One region of the Tardiphaga sp. GW821-FHT12E02 genome, then DNA from elsewhere that is predicted to be linked to it. Evidence: predicted binding sites of a transcription regulator. Region 1 holds the regulator's gene; each other region holds the start of a gene.
The links. The regulator PhoB, encoded in region 1, activates phosphate uptake and scavenging genes when phosphate is short. The targets are predictions, from matches to a motif close to TGTCATNNANCTGTCAT.
Positions count from the first base shown of each region.

Region 2: a site for PhoB is predicted at 1,604-1,620, ahead of AC1RQ5_RS16555 (STN domain-containing protein). Genes of this name have one in related genera too.
Region 3: a site for PhoB is predicted at 3,065-3,081, ahead of AC1RQ5_RS06305 (acetoacetate decarboxylase). Genes of this name have one in related genera too.
Region 4: a site for PhoB is predicted at 1,727-1,743, ahead of AC1RQ5_RS16100 (Orn/Lys/Arg family decarboxylase). Genes of this name have one in related genera too.

Region 1 covers NZ_JBXAQK010000001.1:426,166-430,045, forward strand. Annotated here, with positions in the region: gene AC1RQ5_RS02005 (aspartate aminotransferase family protein) at 1-640, opposite strand, end outside; gene AC1RQ5_RS02010 (GcrA family cell cycle regulator) at 1,102-1,611, shown strand; gene phoB (phosphate regulon transcriptional regulator PhoB) at 1,819-2,523, opposite strand; gene phoU (phosphate signaling complex protein PhoU) at 2,568-3,278, opposite strand; gene pstB (phosphate ABC transporter ATP-binding protein PstB) at 3,307-3,880, opposite strand, start outside.
Region 2 covers NZ_JBXAQK010000001.1:3,493,225-3,497,104, reverse strand. Annotated here, with positions in the region: gene AC1RQ5_RS16565 (ABC transporter substrate-binding protein) at 1-661, opposite strand, end outside; gene AC1RQ5_RS16560 (hypothetical protein) at 977-1,111, opposite strand; gene AC1RQ5_RS16555 (STN domain-containing protein) at 1,129-1,383, opposite strand; gene AC1RQ5_RS16550 (hypothetical protein) at 1,909-2,487, shown strand; gene AC1RQ5_RS16545 (hypothetical protein) at 2,729-2,977, opposite strand; gene AC1RQ5_RS16540 (PrsW family intramembrane metalloprotease) at 3,158-3,880, shown strand, end outside.
Region 3 covers NZ_JBXAQK010000001.1:1,333,843-1,337,722, forward strand. Annotated here, with positions in the region: gene AC1RQ5_RS06280 (CobW family GTP-binding protein) at 1-378, shown strand, start outside; gene AC1RQ5_RS06285 (WD40 repeat domain-containing protein) at 378-1,397, shown strand; gene AC1RQ5_RS06290 (hypothetical protein) at 1,473-1,697, shown strand; gene AC1RQ5_RS06295 (MgtC/SapB family protein) at 1,774-2,490, shown strand; gene AC1RQ5_RS06300 (hypothetical protein) at 2,562-2,897, shown strand; gene AC1RQ5_RS06305 (acetoacetate decarboxylase) at 3,109-3,849, shown strand.
Region 4 covers NZ_JBXAQK010000001.1:3,403,040-3,406,919, reverse strand. Annotated here, with positions in the region: gene AC1RQ5_RS16110 (hypothetical protein) at 7-327, opposite strand; gene AC1RQ5_RS16105 (molybdopterin molybdotransferase MoeA) at 445-1,650, shown strand; gene AC1RQ5_RS16100 (Orn/Lys/Arg family decarboxylase) at 1,790-3,880, shown strand, end outside.

The DNA.
Region 1 (3,880 bases):
ACAGCTCGCGCAGCGCCTTGAAGAACGCGTTCGACGCAGCGCGCACGCCGCCTTCGCCCTGCAGCGGCTCGATAACGATGCCGGCGGTCTCCGGACCGATCGCGGCCTTCACCGCATCGAGATCGCCGAGCGGCACCTGATCGAAACCATCGAGCGGCTTTCCGTAACCTTCGAGATATTTCGCGGCGCCAGTGGCTGCCAGCGTGCCGAGGGTCCGGCCATGGAACGCGCCTTCAAAGGTGATGATGCGCGTGCGCTCGGGGTTGCCCTTGGCGAAGTGATAATGGCGCGTCACCTTCAGCGCGCATTCCATCGCCTCGGCGCCGGAATTGGCGAAGAACACGAAATCCGCGAACGAGTTTTCGCACAGCCGCGCAGCAAGGCGCTCGCCATCTGGGCTCTTGAACAGGTTCGACATGTGCCAGAGCTTGGTGGCCTGCTCCTGCAGCGCTTTGACCATATGCGGATGCGCATGGCCGAGCGCATTCACGGCCACGCCGCTGGTGAAATCGAGATAGCGCTCGCCGGTGGTCGAAATCAGCCAGGAACCCTCACCGCGCTCGAAGGCAACATCCGCGCGCGCGAAGACAGGCAGCAAATGGGCCTGAGAGATTTGCGAGGATGGTGCGTTGCTGGTCATAACGGTTCCGATCAATCAGTCTGCGGTCCCTACCGATGTCTGCATGGTCGATGACACCAGTACGACATGGGGTAGCGGACCCTCAAAACGAAACGTGCCGCCCTTCTCGGGCGGCACGCGACCATTATCTTATGGGGGCTGCACAGGGTGTCAACCGCGCATAGCGGCGTCCATGTCACACCTGATCGAACAAAAGGCCGATTTTTCTGTTTGGTTGACAGAAAGCATGTGGATGTGACTCGGCCGACTCTTGCGCGTGAGTCGCGGCATCATGTAGTTTTTGGCCTGTCGGATACGACATCTCGTGCGGCAGTAGACCCTTGTACACTATCGGTACGGCGTAAGGCCGGAAGCAGTCATGCATCCGGTGAGCGCTAAGGGATTCTGACAACGAGGTTTTTTGACGATTTCAAGTCGCAGCGCGGGCCAAGGCCGGCCGGCGCATACGAAGGGATTTAGCGATGACGGTAATCACTTGGACCGACGATCGCGTCGAACAGCTCAAGAAACTCTGGGAAGGCGGCCTTTCCGCCAGCCAGATCGCCGCGGAACTCGGTAACGTGACCCGCAATGCCGTTATCGGCAAGGTGCACCGCCTGGGCCTCTCCGGCCGCGCCAAGAGCCCCTCCTCTGCCGCGCCGCGCCCGCGCAAGCCGCGTCCGGCCCAGCAGATGGTGCGCATGCCGCGCCCGGTCGCCCGTGGCAACACGGCGCTGGCTCACGACTATCAGGTCGAGATGGAGCCGGATCCGATCTCGGTCGATAACGTGATCCCGATCAGCCAGCGCCTGCAGCTGGTCGAGCTCAACGACGCCACCTGCCATTGGCCGGTGGGTGATCCGGCCAGCACCGATTTCTATTTCTGCGGCGGCAAGGCCGTGGCCGGCGCACCTTACTGCGCGCACCACTCGCGGATCGCCTACCAGCCTGCGAGCGATCGTCGCCGGGCAGCGCCGAAGCCGATGCGGTAAGCGAACAGCACGAACGAAAATGCCCGGCGATGAGCCGGGCATTTTTTGTTGCTTTGCTATTGAGCTAGAGCCGCCCACCTCCGCCCCTCATGGTGAGGAGGCGCGAAGCGCCGTCTCGAACCATGAGATGTCGGAGCTCCGTCGCCATCCTTCGAGACGCCGCTGCGCGGCTCCTCAGGATGAGGGCAGAGCGTGAGGTAAAGAGCGTTACTCCGCCGCCTTGTCGAAGCGATCGTCCAGCGCATAGCCCGCGCCACGCACGGTCCGGATCGGGTCGGGTTCGCCGGCCGGATTCAGCAGCTTGCGCAGACGGCCGATGTGAACATCCACGGTGCGCTCGTCGATATAGATGTCACGGCCCCAGACGCTGTCGAGCAGCTGCTCGCGGCTGAACACGCGACCGGGATGCTCGAGAAAGAATTCGAGCAGCCGGTATTCGGTCGGACCGAGATCGATCGGACGGGCGGCGCGCACCACGCGGCGCTTGTCGCGATCGAGTTCGATGTCACCGAAAGCCAGCACCGTGGCCAGACGCTCCGGCGCCGCACGGCGCAGGAGGCCCTTCACGCGGGCCAGCAGTTCCGGCACCGAGAACGGCTTGACGATGTAATCGTCGGCGCCGGTGGCGAGGCCGCGAACGCGCTCACTCTCCTCACCGCGCGCGGTGAGCATGATGATCGGCAGCGCCTTGGTTTCCGGCCGCGCCCGCAGGCGACGGCACAGTTCGATGCCGGACAGGCCGGGCAACATCCAGTCGAGGACCACGAGGTCCGGCACGCGCTCTTTCAAGCGGGTGTCGGCATCGTCGCCGCGGGCAACCGTCTCGACGTCGTAACCTTCGGCGTCGAGATTGTAGCGCAGCAGCGTGGTCAGAGCTTCCTCGTCTTCCACTACCAGAATGCGCGCGTTCATATGGCTGGCTTCCTATCTGTCGTTCAGAGACGTCGCGATGAGCCTCAGCTCACCGGCGTAGCGAAGTTGGTCATGTCACCCTTCGGGCGCTTGTCGACCATCTGCTGACCTTCGATCATGTAGAACACCGTCTCGGCGATGTTGGTGGCATGATCGCCGATCCGTTCGATGTTCTTGGCGCAGAACATCAGATGGATACAGAACGAGATGTTGCGCGGATCTTCCATCATATAGGTCAAAAGTTCGCGGAACAGCGAGGTGCAGATCGCGTCGATTTCCTCGTCGCCCTTCCACACCGCCATGGCGGCCGGGAGGTCGTGCGCGGCATAGGCATCGAGCACGGCCTTGACCTGGGTGTTCACCAGATCGGTCATGTGTTCGAGGCCACGGATCAGCTTCAGCGGATGGAAGTCGCTGTCCAGCGCATTGACGCGCTTGCCGATATTCTTGGAGAGATCGCCGATACGCTCGAGATCGGTGGCGACGCGCAGCGCGCCGACGATCTCGCGCAGATCGACAGCCATCGGCTGGCGCTTGGCGATGGTGAGGACGGCGCGTTCCTCGATCAGCCGCTGAAGCTGGTCGATTTCGGCGTCAGTGGCCACCACGCGGGCGCCCAGGGCGACGTCGCGGCGGACCAGCGCATCCACGGACTCTGCGATCTGACGTTCGGCCAGGCCCCCCATCTCGGCGACGAGACGGGTGAGTTCCTGAAGATCGTCGTCGAAGGCCTTGGTCGTGTGTTCAAAAGCCATAGGTCAATCCTCTCGCGAATATGTCGCGTCAGCCGAAACGGCCGGTGATGTAATCCTGGGTGCGGCGGTCGCTCGGCGAGGTGAAGATCTTGTTGGTCTGGTCGAATTCAACAAGCTCACCGAGATACATGAAGGCGGTGGTGTCGGAGACACGGGCCGCCTGCTGCATGTTATGGGTCACGATGGCGATCGTGTACTGATCCTTCAATTCGTCGATCAGCTCTTCGACCTTGGCGGTCGAGATCGGATCGAGCGCCGAGCAGGGCTCGTCGAACAGGATCACTTCCGGACGCACAGCGATCGTGCGCGCGATGCACAGACGCTGCTGCTGGCCGCCCGACAGGCTGAGGCCCGAGGCGTTGAGCTTGTCCTTGACTTCGTTCCACAGCGCACCGCCACGCAGCGCCTTCTCGACGCGCACGTCCATCTCCGCCTTGGAGATCTTCTCATAGAGGCGGATGCCGAAAGCGATGTTTTCATAGATCGTCATCGGGAACGGAGTCGGCTTCTGGAACACCATGCCGATGCGCGCACGCAGCAGGTTGAGGTCGAGCTTCGGATCCAGAATGTTCTGGTTCTCGAGCATGACCTGCCCTTCCGCG
Region 2 (3,880 bases), 3.1 Mb from region 1:
AGATGAGCGGCGAGAAATCCGGATTGTTCATGGGATGGCGCGCCTCTCCCAGAACCTTGCCACCATTCGCGAGGATTGCCGTCTTCGTGTCCGCGGCGAGTTGCTGGCCGAAGGCGTAATCGACCAGGATCGTGTACCACGTCTTGCCACCTGCCTTGGTCACCCCGGCCCCGACCGAGCGCCCCAGGGCGACCGTATCGTACGCGTAGTGAATGGTGAATGGCGTGCACTCCTCGTTGGTGAAGCGCGCGCTCGAAACGCCGACGGCGAAGAAGACCTTCTTGCGCTCGGCGGCCGCCTGCGCCATCGGCAAAGCAGCGCTCGAGGCCCCGCCGCCGAGGATGACATCGACCCCATCCCTATCGAACCATTCCCGCGCCTTCGAGACAGCGACATCCGCCTTGTTCAAATGGTCGGCGATGACGACCTCGACGCGCTTCCCGTTGATGATCCCGCCCATGTCTTCAACGGCGAGTTTCACGGCCTCGACGCTGCCACGCCCGTCGGCATCCGAATAGACGCCGCTGAGGTCGGTCATCACGCCGATCCTGATGACATTGTCGGATATTTCGGCCTGTGCCTTGTCGATGGTGGCGAACGAATCCACCATCAAAGAGCTACATGCGAGTACGGCCGCCGATACATGCGAGAGCTTCAACATCCACGTTCTCCGACAATCGCGCATTTGCGCTTCCGGTATGAACGCTAACGTGGCCGACAACGCCGTTCCGTTTACTGATTAACCCTCGCATATGCCGCAAAGAGCGACGGGCCCAATCGTCCGGCAAATGCGGCAAATACCCGCTTGAGAAGCCACTTCCAGCTTCATCGCAATCGATCGCAACTTCAGCGTAGACATGCGGGATTGACGGGCACACCGCCCTTTCACAGAGCGTGTCCGGAGGTCAATACCAATACAATGACCGGCTCGACCGCGGCAAAGGCCGAGGCGCCTCATCGACAACAGGTCTGCCCGTCAAACCTCGCCCGAAGGGGCCAGCCAAACCCGGGCGAGCATCTCGTCCGGGTCGTTTGCGGCCACCGGAGCATGGCAGAATGCCAGATCCAGACTTCTTTGAACCTGAGCCAGATATTGCGAGAACTTCGTCACGCCGGCTTTCGCGCGACTCAGCTCTGCGCATCGTCATTCCGCACCGGCGAGAGAATGGTCATCGTGCCACGCTCGAACGGTGTGCTCGACAGTCCCGTTCCCTGCAACATCTGCCGCAGAGCGAGGTCCGCTGGAAATTCGCCGCGCAGCGCAAATGTGAGGCGTCCAATGATCACGCTGCCTTCATAGAACAGAACGACATGGGTGGCGTCTGTAAATGCCTTCAGCGCATGTTCGAGCGACTGTGCCGGGATATCCAGCAGCACCGGCATGCCGACATTCTCTGGTTATTGCGTGGCCGGCGGTGCCTCGATCGGCGATTGCGCAACAGCGAGTTCGGAGGACAGCAACAGAGCAAAGCCGATCAGGATCACGCGACCGAACTTCATACCGGCCTCAGCCGACACAGGTGCTAGACGCGGGCCATCCAAACCGAGGCACCGCCGCGGCCGTCTGGTCTGGGTCACAGCGAGGATTGTCTAAGGACACATCGTAACGGTGCCATGTCAGACCAAGCTGGCTCATCCCGGACGCTCGCAGAGATAGCCCGGGATTTTCTAATCGAGGGCAATGTCGCGGCCGGCGGTGGCGAACCCATATTTTTTGTTTTATTTCAGTGACTTGTCAGCATTCAAGAACGCCTCCCGTCCCCATCTGGCCGCAGCGGCCGACGCCGCCACACTTCGTCTTAATTTGGTTGAACTTCCCCGCGAGCCTGCGGACTCATACACGCGGCGGGATTCCCTGGCCCGGCTGGAACGATCGCTCGCTAGAGGACTTTGAGCTCCATGGTCGAGATGACGACGAGCCATTTGCAGAACACGGCATTGCCGCCCATCGATGACGAGGCTCCCCCGCGCGCACCGCTGCGTCGGGGCAGATCGCCGTTGCAGGAGATCGGCCAGCAACCGATCTTGATCACGGCCGTCGCACTGGTGCTCGTGATTGTCGGCATCGGCAGCATCTTTGCCTGGCGGGCCTATAGCGGCAACACGCCGGAGCCGGAGCGCCTGACCGCATCGCGCCTGCAGCAGGCCCGCGTCGCGCAGGCCTCTGAACAGATCATCGAAAAGACCAAGGGCATCGAGGCGACGCAACAGCAATCCATCGACCAGCTGCAAGTGGTCCAGGATCAGCTGCAGACCATGCAGCGCCTGCTCACGGCGCAACAGAACGACACCCGCAAACTGACCGAGCAGGTCGGCACCCTCACCACGACGCTCGACAATCTGCGCCAGTCCTTCGCCAGCACCACGGCCGGCGACGACAAGCCCGCCGCCCGTGAAGCGCCCCGTCGCTCGCGGTCGCGCGCCACGGTGAACAACCGCAACCGGACCAAGGCGGCTGCAGTGCAGCAGCGCAAGCGGAGTCGCTGATTTCTCACGGGTGGCGCTCCCTGGCGGAATCGAACCTCCGGAGAGCGTGTCCGGCTATCCGCTGATCAACGACACATTTTCATTTGAGAGGACGCGCCCTCTCCACTAACTCTCCCTCATCCTGAGGAGCCGCGCGCTTGCGCGGCGTCTCGAAGGATGAGCGATACACGCATGGTTCGCGACGCGCGCCAATTGGCGCGCCCCTCACCGGGAGGACGGTGGTGATCTCAATTCAGCAAGCCTAGCGCCGCCGCGCCACCGCGACGCCGAGCAGGAAGGCCACCAGCAGCGACCCCAGCGGCGCCTCGCGGGCGACATTGGCCAGGATGCTGAGCGGCATGCCGGGCTTCTTGCCGGCCTCGAATGTATCGCTGACGCGATGCGCCGCGTCTTTCACGGTATCGACCACTTCGGACAAGGTTGATTTCTCCTCGGGTACGAGGGCGACGCCTTCATAGATGAAGGGTGGGCTGGGTGCGTCATCGGCCATGGTCGGGTCCCCGTCGTGGCGGTGTTTTCAGGTCAAATCGGCCGGGCGGCATTTGGTTCCAGTGTGCTCTCCTGTCGGCCCTGGTTTGACCTGGCTGCCCCGTCGAGCCGGGCACGACAACCGCGAGGTGCGACGGCACAACCCTTCCCCACCGCACCCGCGCCCTATACTTAATCCAGCATGGACGCCCTCGAATCGCTTCCCACCGTGATCGGCATCGCCGCCGTCGCACCCGCGCTGCTGGTGCTGTGGCTGGTCATTGCTGCCGATGAGCGACCGGGGCCGCCCGGTCTGGTCTGGATGTCGTTTCTGCTCGGCGCCGCCAGCATCTCGTTACTCGGTTTTGCGCGCGCGCTGTTTGCCGCCATTCCCGGCCTGACCGACGATCCGACCTGGGCGATGGTGCTGCACGCCATATTCGGCATCGCGGCCCCCGAGGAGATCGTCAAAATCCTCGTCATCGTCGCGGTGTCGACCCAGCGCGCCCGCACCGCCGATCCCATGGACACCGTCGTCTATGGCGCCGCTGTCGGTCTCGGCTTCGCCGCCTATGAGAACCTCGTCTATCTGCTCAGCTATCCCGAGATGTGGCGCACGCTGGCCGTGCTGCGCAGCGTCCTCACCGTGCCGTTCCATGGCGCGCTCGGCGTCATCGCCGGCGCCTATATCGCCATCGCCCGCTCCGGCCGCGCGCTGGGCGCACATCGCCGCGACAGTCTCGCCTTCATCCGCACGCCGTTGCTGATCGTGCTGGCGCCGATCACGCTGCATGCCTGTTACGACCTGCCGCTCTTGACCCTGCAGCAGCATCCGGAAATCGTCGGCCTCGGCCGTCGCGCGCTGGAAGGCGCCGGCATGCTGTTCGGCTTCGGCACCATCGCGCTGGCTGCACGTCTGGTGCGC
Region 3 (3,880 bases), 910 kb from region 1:
CACCACCATGATCACGACCACGGCCACGATCATCACCATCATCACGGCCATGACCACGGCCTGAAGCACTATCACGACGAGGACATGCAGTCGCTGTCGCTGCGCACCGACAAGGCGCTCGATCCTTCGACCTTCATGCCCTGGCTGCAGGATCTGATGGCCAAGGAAGGCGGCAAGATCCTGCGCTCCAAGGGCATCATCTCCTTCACCGGCGATGACGAGCGCTATGTGTTCCAGGGTGTCCACATGATGCTGGAAGGCGATCACCAGCGGCCGTGGAAGGATGACGAGAAGCGCGAAAGCCGCCTCGTCTTCATCGGTCGTGAATTGCCCGAGCAGATGATCCGCGACGGCTTCGAACGCTGCATTCCTGCCTGATGTCCGATTTCAATCCGCTCAAGGAGCAAGAGTCGATCGTCTCGGTCACCGATCGCGTGGTCGGCGTGACGATCGGTGCCGCCGTTTCCGCGGTGCATTTCCTCGGCGACAAGGCCGCCTTCGTCGGCGCCGAGGAGAAGGTCACGCTGGTGGATCAGGCCGGCACTGCATCGCCCGTCGATGTCGCCTTTGGCGGCATTCTGTGCTCGACCTCGGACGGCAGGCGCGTCGTCATGGGCTCCGACGACGGCAAGGTGCTGGTGCTCGATCACGATGGCGCGGTTTCGACCTTCGCCACCGATGCCAAGCGGCGCTGGATCGACAATGTCGCGCTGCATCCCGATGGCGCCGTGGCCTGGTCGGCCGGCAAGACGGCGTTCGTTCAGGCGCCGAAGGGCGAGGTGAAAAGTTTCGATGTGCCGACCACCGTGGGCGGCCTCGCTTTTGCGCCCAAGGGGATGCGGCTCGGCATCGCGCATTATAATGGCGTGACGCTGTGGTTTCCCAACATGGCCGGCAGCGCCGAAGTGCTGGAATGGCAGGGCTCGCATCTCGGCGTCACCTTCAGCCCGGACAACAAATTCATCGTCACGGCGATGCATGAGCCAGCATTGCATGGCTGGCGCCTCGCCGACGGCAAGCATATGCGCATGACCGGCTATCCCGCCCGCGTGCGCTCGATCGCCTGGACGGCCGGCGGCAAGGGTCTTGCGACGTCCGGCGCCGATACGGTGATCGTGTGGCCGTTCACCACCAAGGACGGCCCGATGGGCAAGGAGCCGGCGATGCTGGCACCGCTGCAGGCGAAGGTGACCGCCGTCGCCTGTCACCCTAAACAAGACATCCTTGCTTGCGGTTACAGCAACGGCACAGTGCTGATGGTCCGCCTCGTCGATGGCGCGGAGATTCTGGTTCGCGCCAACAAGGGCGAGCCGGTGACGGCGCTGGCCTGGAATGCGCGCGGCTCGCTGCTGGCCTTTGCGGATCAGCAGGGCGATGCGGGGCTCTTGGCGGTGTAGTGCAAGTGTGATCTGATCGAGCCATTGGTCCGAAAGCTGTTCAGGTCGCACCGTACTCCATTTGCAGGATCTCCAATGCTCAAAGCTGCTTCCGCCGTGTTTGCCGCCACGATGATGTTGCTGCCTGCTTTGGCTGCCGCCCAGGGCACCCAGAACCCGAACAGCAACAACCGGCCCAATGGCGTCGGCACCAATGCCCAGTCCGATCCGATGGGCGGCGCGTTCCGTGGCACTGGCACGCCGACTTTCGGCACCAGCCCCGGAATGGGATCTGACAACCGGCAGCAGCGCCGCAACTGATCGCGCAAGTGTCGATGCCATCGATCTCGATCGTTGGTTGTCATCCGCCTGTCATCTCCTGTACGCATGAGACCTCATGCGCTTTCTCACCACTTTCCAGACCCTGGACTTCCTCGATACGCTGCTGAGCCTGGCCGCGGCCTTTGTGCTGGGCACGCTGATCGGGGCCGAGCGGCAATATCGCCAGCGCACCGCGGGCCTGCGCACCAATGTACTGGTGGCTGTGAGTGCTGCGGCTTTCGTTGATCTCGCCATGAAGCTCGATGGCTCCGGCGGCGCGGTGCGCGTCATCGCCTATGTCGTGTCCGGCATCGGCTTTCTCGGCGCCGGCGTGATCATGAAGGAGGGTACCAATGTCCGCGGCCTGAATACGGCGGCGACCTTGTGGAGCTCGGCCGCCGTCGGCTCCTGTGCCGGCGCGGATATGATCGCGCAGGCGATCGCGCTGACGGTGTTCGTGCTGGCCGGCAACACGCTGCTGCGGCCGCTGGTCAATGCAATCAATCGTACGCCGCTCGATGCCCGGTCGTCGGAAGTGACTTATTACGTCCGCCTCACGGTAGTTCCCGATGCGGTGTCCGAGATGCGCGAGCGGCTGCAGGAGGCGCTCGAGGCAGCCAGCTATCCGGTCGGCGATGTGGAGGTGGAGGAGCTCAGCGAGACGCAGCGCGAGATCGTTGCTACGCTGGTCTCCACCGCGGTCGATCCGAAGGAACTCGATGCGGTGTTGGTGAAGCTCGAGAGCCATGCCGGCGTGCGCAATGCCACCTGGGATTCCAGCACCAAGGAATAGCGGCGTTTTCGCGCGGGAACTTTTGCTCCGCCGCCACCGTTGTCACCGCAAATGAACCTGCGGTGGACGCCATGATCTCGATGAATGCGCAACTGTTCCGGACTCGCCTTGCGATCGCTACGCTGGTGGTGATGACAGGCGCAGGGATATCGACATCGGCGCTGGCACGTCTCACTCTGGATCCACCAAAGTCCCGCATGGCCCAGGCGACGCCGCCGTTGCAGTCAACGCCTGGCGCCGAAAGCAAGCCGGCCGCGCCCGCAGAGCCTTCGACCACCGGACAGCGGCCCCAGGAGACACCGCCACAGCCTGCGCGGCCCGATGCCGATGCCAAGGATGCCGGTGCAAAGCCTGCGTTGCCGCCTGCACCTGCCGAGAAAACCGCGCCGCCGATTCCGGCGAAATAACAGTCTCGATCCCTCATGGTGCGGAGGCGCGCAGCGCCGTCTCGAACCATGAGTTGATTGCGCTTTGCAGCCATCCTTCGAGACGTGCGCTTCGCGCACTCCTCAGGATGAGGGCGGAGCTTGGGGGGCCGCGGGCCACTTTTCGTCTCGCAAGCTTCATGCAGCATCGTCATAGTACCCTCAACGTCACTGCTTGACTTTGGGGGCTGCCATGAAGATCGACGACATCCGGCGCAACGCCTATTCGATGCCGCTGACCAATCCGTCATTTCCGCGCGGGCCGTATCGGTTCTTCAACCGCGAATATTTCATCATCACCTATCGCACCGATCCGGAAGCGCTGGCTGCCGTGGTGCCCGAGCCGCTCCAGGTCACCGACGCGATCGTCAAATACGAGTTCATTCGCATGCCGGATTCGACCGGCTTTGGTGACTACACCGAGACTGGGCAGGCGATTCCTGTGCGCCTTGATGGGGTCGATGGCGTCTACATTCACTCGATGTATCTCGATGACGATGCGCCGATTGCCGGTGGTCGCGAATTGTGGGGATTTCCAAAGAAGCGCGCGACGCCGAAGATTGTCGTGGAGAGCGATGTGCTGGTCGGCACGCTGCATTACGGTTCAGTGCTGTGTGCATCCGGCACGATGGGATACAAGCACAGCCAGGCAGATCATGACGCCGTCATGCACGCGCTGACGGTGCCGAATTTCATTCTGAAGATCATCCCGCATGTGGATGGCAGCCCACGCATCTGCGAACTGGTGCGCTATCACCTCGAAGATATCGTGTTGAAAGAGGCCTGGTCGGGGCCGGCGGCGCTCGGTCTGTTTCCACATGCGCTTGCGGACGTGGCGCGGTTGCCGGTGCGCGAGATCGTCTCGGCGTTGCATTTCAAATGCGATCTGACGCTGGGTCTCGGCGAAGTGGCGTTCGATTATCTGGCGACGTGATTGCGCTCGGACAGTAGTGCTCCCTCCCCCA
Region 4 (3,880 bases), 3.0 Mb from region 1:
GGCAGTTTAGCCGCTTTGTTCCGTTGATGCGACCGCCAATTTCGCCATGGCTCGGGCAAGATCGCGGCTGGTCAGATGCAGATTGGCGTCGGGGGGAAGCCGCGCATGGGCGATCTTGGCGCGGGCTGCGAACTGGAACGCCGTTTCCTGCGCGTGAAAAAACGCCGCACATTCTTCCGGCGTGGGCATGTGCTTCACCAGTGTCCGGAACGCATGCCGATGCACCATGCAGACGCCGCCATGCCCCTCTGGCCGGAACGACAATGCGTCCACATCGCTGCGCCAGCGCAAGACATCGCCAGCGCCCATATCGTACCCGTCGGTCATGCCTCTCTGGTAACGGCATCAGGAGCAATTCCCAAGCCCGCCACCGGCACAACCGACGCTTGCCTCCCCCGCCCGCTCCTTTAAGACGGGCATCCACGCAAATCCGGAGATCCGCCAATGGCCCTGATGCCCTTCACCGACGCCATGGCTGCGATCCTGAACGGTGCCGAAGGCTTGCCCGAGGAAACCGTCACGCTGGAAGACGCATTTCACCGCGTGCTGGCGCGTGATGTCGCCTCGCTGCGCACGCAGCCGCCGGAAGCCATGTCGGCCATGGACGGCTATGCGGTCCGCGCCGCGGATGCGACGCTGGGCGCCAGGCTGAACGTGATCGGCGAGATTTCCGCCGGCAGGCCATTCGACCGTGCTCTCGCCGGCGGCGAAGCGCTGCGGATCTTCACCGGCGGCGTCGTGCCGGCGGGCGCGGACGGCATCGTGATCCAGGAAGACACGACGCGTGACGGCGACATTGTCGTGATCAACGAGGCAGCCACAGCCGGCAAGCACATCCGCGCCGCAGGCGTGGACTTCAAGCAAGGCGATGTGCTGTTGCGCGCAGGACTCCGCCTTACCGATCGTGACCTCGCGCTGGCCGCAGGCATGAACCATCCGAAGCTCCCGGTGCGTCGCCGCCCCGTCGTCGCCATGCTGGCCACCGGCGATGAACTGGTCCTTCCCGGCGCCACGCCCGGCCCCGGCCAGATCGTGCTCTCCAACGGCTATGCTTTGCGTGCGCTGGCGCGCGCTGAAGGCGCCGAGGTGATCGATCTCGGCATCGCCCGCGACACGCTGGAATCCACCACCGCCGCGATCCGGCGCGCTATCGAACTGAACGTCGATGTCCTCATCACCACCGGCGGCGCGTCCGTCGGCGACCACGATCTCGTGCAGCAATCGCTCATCGAGGCCGGCGTCGAGATGGCGTTCTGGAAGATCGCCATGCGGCCGGGCAAGCCGATGATGCATGGCCGCCGCAGTGCCATGCGGGTGATCGGCCTGCCCGGCAATCCCGTCTCGTCCTATGTCTGCGGCTTCCTGTTCATGGTGCCGCTGCTGCGCGCGCTGGCGGGCCGCAGCGAGGTCCAGCATTTTCGCGAAGCCGCCATCCTCGGGCGGGATCTCGCCGGCAACGACCACCGCGAGGATTACCTGCGCACACGCCTCGAATGGCAGGACGACAAACTGGTGGCGACGCCGGTGACGAAGCAGGACTCCTCGCTGCTCGGCAATCTTGCCGTGGCTGAAGGCCTGCTGGTGCGCCCGCCAAACGCCCCGCCCGCCAAGGCCGGCGATCCCTGCCGGATCATTCGCCTTCCGACTTAGCGGAATACCGCGAACCGACACGTTCCTCAGGCGTTGTCCGCCGGGGCATAGCCCATCATAAATTCCGCCGGCCCTCGGTCACCAAGTTGTCACGTAACGCGGCGACAGAGAGCGCAGACAACAGATTCGGTGCCCGTTCATGGACTATTTCAAGCGCTTCAACTTCCTCTTCGCCATGCCGACCTTCGACGCCGATGACCTGGAAGGCGTCCGCCTCAACCAGATCGTCGAGGAAATCGAGAAATCCGGCTTCGAAGTGGTCAAGGCGCGCAAACTGGAAGACGCGGCGATTGCCGTGCAGACCGATGCCGCCATCGGCTGCATGGTGGTGGATTGGGGCAAGAAGGGCCTTGAAGGCAAGACCGCAGCCCTGATCAACCTGATGCGTCGTCGCGGCCTCGATTTCCCGATCATGCTGCTGATCCGCCGCCAGCGCTTCGAAGACATTCCGGTCGAGGTGCTCGATTTCATCGACGGCTACATCTTCCTGTCGGAAGAAACCCCGCCCTTCATCGCCAAGAACCTGGTCAGCCGCCTCAAGCAATATGCCGAGACGCTGAAGACGCCGTTCTTCGGCGCCCTCGTCGACTATGCCGAGGAAGGCAACCAGCTCTGGACCTGCCCCGGTCACAATGGCGGCGTGTTCTACAGCCGCTCGCCGATCGGCCGCGTGTTCATGGAGCATCTCGGCGAAGCCGTGTTCCGCGACGACCTCGACAATTCCGTGCTCGATCTCGGCGACCTCCTCACCCACGAAGGCCCGGCGCTGCAGGCGCAGAAAGAGGCCGCCAAGATTTTTGGCGCAGAGAAGACCTATTTCGTGCTCAACGGCACCTCGACCTCCAACAAGGTCGCGCTGTCGGCGCTTGTGACCGACGGCGATCTCGTGCTGTTCGACCGCAACAACCACAAGGCGGCGCTGCATGGCGCGCTGATGATCTCCGGCGGCACGCCGATCTATGTGCCGACCGAGCGCAATCCATGGGGCCTGATCGGCCCGATGAACTGGGACGCCTTCAGCGAGGAAGCGCTGCGCGAGCGCATCCGCACCAATCCGATGGTCACCGATCCCGACGCCTGGAAGCGCGAGCGTCCGTTCCGCGTCGCTGTCATCGAACAATGCACTTATGACGGCACCATCTATAGCGCCGAGATGATCATCAAGCGGATCGGACATCTCTGCGAGTACATCCTGTTCGACGAGGCGTGGGCGGGCTTCATGAAATTCCACCCGCTCTATGCCGGCCGCTTCGCCATGGGCCTGAAGGACCTCGGCCCGGAGTCGCCCGGCATCATCGCCACGCAATCGACCCACAAGCAGCTCGCCTCGTTCTCGCAGGCGTCGCAGATCCACATGAAGGATCGCCACATCCGCGGCCAGAAGCGCCGTGTCGAGCATCGCCGCTTCAACGAAAGCTTCATGCAACACGCCTCAACGTCGCCGTTCTATCCGCTGTTCGCATCGCTCGATGTGGGCGCGCAGATGATGAAGGGCCGCTCGGGCGAAGTGCTGTGGGACGACACGATCCGTCTCGGCATCGAGCTGCGCAAGAAAATGCGCGCAGTGCGCCGCGAATTCGAGGAAAAGGAAAGCCGGCCCGAGCGCCGCTGGTTCTTCGAGCCCTTCGTGCCGGTGCGTGTGGAGATTCCCGACGTCGCGCAGTCCGGCGCGGTTCACAGCGTGCCGTGGGAAAGCATCAGCACCGATCAGCTCGCCACCAATCCCGCCTTCTGGCAGCTCTCGCCGGATGCCAAGTGGCACGGTTTCCAGAATATGGAAGCCGGCTTCGCGATGACCGACCCGAACAAGCTCACAGTGCTGACGCCGGGCTTCGATCGCACCACCGGTGACTATGCCGAGCACGGCATTCCGGCGCCGGTGGTTGCGCAATATCTGCGCGAAAACCAGATTGTGCCCGAGAAGAACGACCTGAATTCGCTGCTGTTCCTGCTCACCCCCGGCGTCGAGGCGAGCAAGGCTGGCACGCTAGTCTCTGGCCTCGTGGCCTTCAAGCGCTTCCACGATGACAACGCCCTGCTCGAGGACGTCATCCCCGAATTCGCGCGCCGCCGCCCGGCCCGCTATGCCGGCGTGCGCCTGCGCGATCTGTGCGGCGAAATGCACCGCTTCTATCGCAATGCCGATGTCAGCGGCCTGCAGGCCAGGCAGTTCATGGACCAGCACCTGCCGGAGATCGCCATGTCGCCCCATGACGCCGCGCGCCTCTTG